DNA from 2 places in the Peribacillus sp. ACCC06369 genome. Region 1 is predicted to be linked to the other one. Evidence: riboswitches for the same ligand, from Rfam matches in the RefSeq annotation. Region 1 holds a riboswitch; the other holds the start of a gene.
What was found. A riboswitch is a leader RNA that binds a small molecule or an ion and turns the genes downstream of it on or off. The one in region 1 is predicted to bind cobalamin.
Positions count from the first base shown of each region.

Region 1 (3,214 bases):
AGCATCCGGATCTGAATGGGAATCAACCTTTCCAAAACATCGCTGCTCACCGCACGGGGCAAGTTAATGGATGAAAGGTTGCAGACAACGAAATCGCCGCTTTTACGAACAACAACGACATCTCCATCTTCTGTTTCGTATTCATCGGTGATCGTCGAAGGGCTTAAGTTTTGAGCAATCTCGGTGCAAAGGTTAGAACAATAAATCATACCTTTATGTTTATTTGGATTCTTCCGGTTCACTTCATCGCGGTAGAACATATATGGTACGCCTTCTTCTAATTGAGAAATCATGATGCTTTTCATGATGTCCATCGCATTGATCTTTTCAAAGCTATAGTTTGGAAGCGAACCATTTTCTGCGGCCTCGACAGCAAGTGCATAATGATTCCTGAAGCTTCCTTCGCCTTTCTTCTCGTCGTAGAGGTCTTCAAGTGAGAATCCAAGGGTTTGCTTGACGGTATGCGGATCGAAAAGATACCATTCTTTTCTGTCACGTACAGCCTCCATGAATAAATCAGGAATGCATACACCCGTAAAAATATCATGGGCTTTTAATCTGTCATCCCCGTTTTGCGTCTTCAAATCAAGAAAGCTCATGATATCTTTATGCCAGGCATCCAAGTAAATCGCGATGGCACCTTTACGTTGCCCCAGTTGATCGACACTGACAGCTGTCTGGTTGAACAGTCGAATCCAAGGAGTCGTGCCGGAACTATTTCCAGAGAAACCACGGATATCGGAACCAAGCGAGCGGATCTTACCAACGTAAAGACCGACACCGCCGCCGAATTTTGATACTTTTGCGGCATCGTAGTTAGATAGGTAGATACCATCAATGGAATCTTCAATTGCGTCGATAAAGCAAGAGCTTAACTGTCCATGCGTTTTTCCTGCATTGGAGAGTGTAGGTGTCGCAACAGTCATATAAAGGTTGGACATTGCCCAGTAAGCTTCTTTGATAAGTTGCAGGCGGTGCTCCGTTTTTTCCAATCGCATGATTTCCATCGCGATGATCATGAAGCGCTCTTGGGGCAGTTCGTAGACCTTGTCCTTTTTTGGGCGGGCTAGGTAGCGATCGTTTAATAAGTAGATGCCTATGTAAGAAAATAATTTATCCTTTTCCGGGTCGATCACCGAACCCAATTCCTCAATTTCCGCTTTCGTATAAGAAGAGAGCAGTTCTGATTTATAGATGGGGTAACGCTGGCCTTCTGAAAGTTGGGAGAGTTCCGTGATCAGTTCATAGAATGGGCCATAACTCATGCCTTCATAACCTCGATTGGCTTGTGCATCCCTATACATCGCATTCAACAGTTCTGCTGCAGCAACGAACGTCCAATCGGGAGCATCGATATCGACACTTTCCAGAGCGAGCTGAATCAGTTTCTTTGATGCCTGTTCTTCGGTTGAGTCACTTTTGCGATCAAGCCATTTTGTAAAACGCTTCTTGAACTTTTCCATATCGAGACGGCCTTCAAATTCCTTCGATAACATCTCAAGCTGGATGGAATTCGTGTCGGTGTCATTTTCACTTATGGTAGAGTTATATGTTTGAGTCATTAATAATCCTCCTTGTAAACTTCCGCTAAAATAAAAAAAAACCGCCCAATGAATTGAGCGGATCAAACGATAGAATAAAAGAGCCATGAAAAAATAGCCATTATGCTATCGTTTCATCATCTCAATCCCCGAAGAATAAGAAACGTGAAAAATTCAAGGCAGGTCTCCTGACTCATGATCATCCTACTTTGAGTCCTTCCCGTATAGAGAGCTATACAGTGGTTTCTCATTTCGTCACATTTACAGTTGCGGGGACAGTTCCGGGTTCGCACCGGATTCCCTTTTCAGCCATCGCTGGCACCTTGGATTACAAAAAAATCTATATATAGTTATTGGTGTTGTTTATGTAATCAATATCTAGTATTTCTGCTTATATTATCGTAAGCCATATACGATGATAATTCAACTAATATATTTGAGAAAAACCAACCCTTATCTATTGACAAAGAGAAGGTAGAGGGTGAAAGAATGAAAGATTTTATTGGGGAATGGGTAATTCAAGCGCTGAATTTAGGGGATTTTGTGTTAAAATAAAGTGTATAGTAAAGGTGGCTCTCCTTTATTGCGATAAGGGGATTCGCGGAAAAATATTTATGAAAAAGGAGATAAAATCTTGGAAAAAGTATTAGTTTTTGGACATAAAAACCCGGATACAGACACAATCTGTTCAGCAATCGCTTATGCAGATCTGAAAAAGCAGTTAGGTATCAACGCTGAACCAGTTCGTCTGGGTGAAGTGAATGGTGAAACTCAATATGCGTTGGACCACTTCAAATTCGAAGCTCCTCGTCTTGTGGAAAAAGTGGCAGGGGAAGCTGATGGCGTGATCCTGGTCGATCACAATGAACGCCAGCAAAGTGCTGAAGATATTGACCAAGTACGTGTGTTGGAAGTTATCGACCATCACCGCATCGCTAACTTTGAAACAAGCGATCCTTTATATTACCGTGCGGAACCAGTTGGCTGTACGGCAACCATTTTAAATAAAATCTATAAAGAAAACGGCGTTGAAATCCCAAAAGCGATTGCAGGTCTTATGCTGTCTGCCATCATTTCGGATTCTTTATTGTTCAAATCGCCGACCTGCACGGAGCAAGACGTTGCAGCAGCTATGGAACTGGCTGATATTGCGGGAGTCAACGCTGAAACATATGGTTTGGAAATGTTGAAGGCGGGAGCTGACTTGAGCGACAAAACGATTGCCCAGCTTATCACTCTTGATGCAAAAGAATTCTCCATGGGCATGGCTAAAGTGGAGATAGCTCAGGTCAATGCTGTTGATCCGAACGAAGTCCTTGCTAAGCAAGCCGAACTAGAAGCAGCCATTGAATCGGTCATCGCTGTGAAGGAATTGGATTTATTCCTATTCGTAGTAACGGATATCCTGACCAATGATTCTGTTGCCTTGGCTCTTGGTAAAGCAGCCAACGCAGTGGAAAAAGCATATGACGTTTCATTAAACAATAACATCGCCGTCTTAGAGGGCGTTGTATCGCGTAAAAAACAAATCGTGCCGGTCTTAACGGGCGTATTCAGTAAATAATATAGGGAAAGGGGTGCTCATTAAAAACGTGGGCATCCTTTTTCTGTACATGCAAAAAAAGACTCAACCATCCATTTAAAGGTGTTTGAGTCTTTTTTCTTAATTCAAA
Region 1 is NZ_JAUCEN010000002.1:1,079,742-1,082,955, forward strand. It holds gene QUF78_RS06095 (ribonucleoside-diphosphate reductase subunit alpha) at 1-1,562, opposite strand, end outside; cobalamin riboswitch at 1,703-1,882, opposite strand; gene QUF78_RS06100 (manganese-dependent inorganic pyrophosphatase) at 2,176-3,105, shown strand; gene QUF78_RS06105 (hypothetical protein) at 3,205-3,214, opposite strand, start outside.

Region 2 (3,214 bases), 280 kb from region 1:
ACGTGGCCTTTGACTTTTACTTTACGCCATTCCTTGACTATTTTACCTGCCTTATCAATCAGGAAAGTTGAACGTTCAATGCCCATATATTCCTTGCCGAAATTCTTTTTCAATTGCCACACATCAAATGATTCAGCCGCTTCATGGTTTTCGTCAGCTAGCAGCAGAAAAGGCAATCCATGTTTTTCGATGAATTTTTCATGACGTGCCGCCGGATCTGGGCTTATACCAATAATGACAGCGTTCAATTCCTCGAATTGTTCATTGTGGTCCCGGAAATCACAGGCCTCCGTCGTGCATCCTGGCGTCATGTCTTTTGGATAAAAATATAAAACGATGTATTTCCCTTTAAAATCCGATAGGGAAACCATTTCACCATTGTTTGCAGGGAGTTGAAAATCAGGTGCTTTTTCTCCAATTTTAACAGTCATATTGAATCCTCCATTTCCTTCATTATGGTAAGAGTACCCAATAATCGAAAGAAACACAACTTTCATTTATCCTTCCTATCTTTATGCTCCAGATCGATCACCGTCCGAATCACGAACGCTGCCGGGAGTGTGTACCCGATGAAAGCCTGAATGGTAGCTATCATCCTGCCCATTCCAATTGGGGCTATATCTCCATACCCTACAGAAAACATGGTCATCGCGCTAAAATAAAAAGAAGTCTTCAACTGTTCATAGAATGTGCCATCCAATCGATTGCCCATATCAAGAATCACCGAATGATTCTGAAGCTCGTATAATAAATAAATCAGTGCAAATCCAACTAATATCGTCGCATATAAATTGCCAAGCCACAGCATATCCTCCAGAGAAAACTTCTTTCCTCCCGACTCAACAAGAAATAACGTCCGAATGCTCATCACCATGCAAAAAATGATTCCTGCAATCAAGATGTAGAAAGTCATCCCCTACGCCCCATTTCAAAACGCCACTTCCTTTATACATACTCCCTGTCCTAACAATATATTCTTTTTTAGGAACAGACTTCAGCCTTATCACTCACACACCCTAAAGGCATTTGTCAAAATGTCGGGAACGTTTCCCGATTTTTTTCATGTTGACCCTTTTGGTCGGATATGTTAAGATTATCTAAATTTTTATAATAGTTTTTATTTTATAAATATTTGGTACCTGCAATCAGTTTATCAGCAGGTTTAGTGAAATTTCATATGTGGAAATAGGTTCCTAATTTTCATTAGGATTAAAAGGGAAGCCCGGTTTGATTCCGGCACGGTCCCGCCACTGTAATGGGAATGTTAGCGCCATCCAATATGCCACTGATCTACGGATCGGGAAGGCTCGCTGCTAATGATATTCCCTAAGTCAGGAGACCTGCCTATTTCGACAACACTGTTTTAACCTACGGGAGATAGGGAGGTGTTAGGGACCTTATAATTATAAGGGGCATTCTGCATGTCTCTTTATTTTAAGCATTTCTAACTTTCTCTTATTGACAGTTAGGGGTGCTTTTTTTATTGTTTTTAAACAAATCAAAGGAAAGTAGGAGGATGAGAATTTTGAAAAGCAGTAATTTGGGGTACCCGCGAATCGGGGAAGATCGTGAATGGAAACGTACATTGGAAGCATATTGGTCTGGGAAAATCGATGAACCAAAATTTACGGCACAACTAAAAGCCATCCGTTTAGGCAACTTACAAAAACAAAAAGATCAAGGCATTGATATCATTCCTGTCAACGACTTCACTTTCTATGATCAAATGCTCGATATGTCCGTCATGTTCGGTCTTGTTCCTGAACGTTACTCTGCCTATGAAGGCGGAAGCGTTCCCCTTTCCGTTTATTATTCAATGGCTCGCGGGAACAATGATGAGGTCGCTTCCGAAATGACGAAATGGTTCAATACGAACTATCACTATATCGTCCCTGAATTAAAACTGCCACAGCTGACTTTAACAGAAAATAAACCACTTGTAGCATATCGGGAAGCCAAGGAAAAGCTAGGGATTGAAACGAAGCCCGTGTTAATCGGACCTTATACTTTCATCTCCCTTTCCAAAGGCTTCAAAAAACAAGATATCCCTGGCATAATCCTGCGCCTGCTTCCTCTATATACGCAAATCCTGCAGGAGTTGGAGCAAGAAGGCGTGAAGTGGATTCAAATGGACGAGCCTTCTCTTGTTTCATCCATTTCCAAAGATGATATGCAAACTGTTACTTACCTTTATGAAAAACTGAATGAAGCAGCACCAAACCTAAACATCATGCTGCAAACATACTTTGATGCCGTGGAACACTACCAAGAAGTCATCGAATTACCAGTTCAGGGAATCAGTCTTGATTTTGTACATGATAAAGGAAGGAATCTAAGTAATCTTGAAGCATCCGGCTTCCCGAAGGACAAAGTGCTTGGTGCAGGTGTGATTGATGGAAAAAACATTTGGCTTTCTGATTTATCGAAAAAGATTCAATTGATCGACACTCTAAAGAAAAAAGTAGCCGAAGACCGAATCTGGCTTCAACCCTCTTGTTCCCTGCTTCATGTTCCAGTGACCGTTCGTAATGAAACCGCCGTTTCAAAAGAAGTGAAAGAAACCCTTGCTTTCGCCGATGAGAAACTTGAAGAAATAACACTCTTGGTCAAAGGGAATAATCAGGGCTTTGAAGCAATCGCCGATAAGGTCGATGCTAATAAATTAACGGTTCAGACGTTAGCTAGTTCAAATGCACGGAATCATAAGAGTGTACAATCCAGTGTCGAAAAGGCTAAATCAGAGCATGTTGGACGTCAGCTGCCATTTAAAGAACGTTACCAAAAACAACAGGAATTTTTCAAATTGCCTTTTCTACCTTCAACAACGATCGGTAGTTTTCCCCAGACATTTGAAGTTAAGCAAGCACGCGGGAAATTCAAAAAAGGAGAATGGAGCGCTGCGCAATATGAAACATTCATTAACGAAGAAATCGGCAGGTGGATCGACATTCAAGAAGAAATCGGCTTGGACGTTCTCGTACACGGGGAATTCGAACGGACGGATATGGTTGAATACTTCGGTCATAAGTTAGGCGGATTTGTCTTTCTAGAAAAGGGCTGGGTACAATCCTATGGGTCTCGCTGCGTAAAACCACCAGTCATTTATGGCGACATCCATTTCATCGAACCGATGACAGTCAGGGAAAGTGTATACGCACAATCACTTACGAAGAAGACCGTAAAGGGAATGCTTACAGGTCCTGTCACGATTTTG
Region 2 is NZ_JAUCEN010000002.1:796,789-800,002, reverse strand. It holds gene bcp (thioredoxin-dependent thiol peroxidase) at 1-431, opposite strand, end outside; gene QUF78_RS04645 (potassium channel family protein) at 494-913, opposite strand; cobalamin riboswitch at 1,171-1,362, shown strand; gene metE (5-methyltetrahydropteroyltriglutamate--homocysteine S-methyltransferase) at 1,517-3,214, shown strand, end outside.
Region 2: another riboswitch for cobalamin. It lies ahead of metE (5-methyltetrahydropteroyltriglutamate--homocysteine S-methyltransferase); the one in region 1 lies ahead of QUF78_RS06095 (ribonucleoside-diphosphate reductase subunit alpha).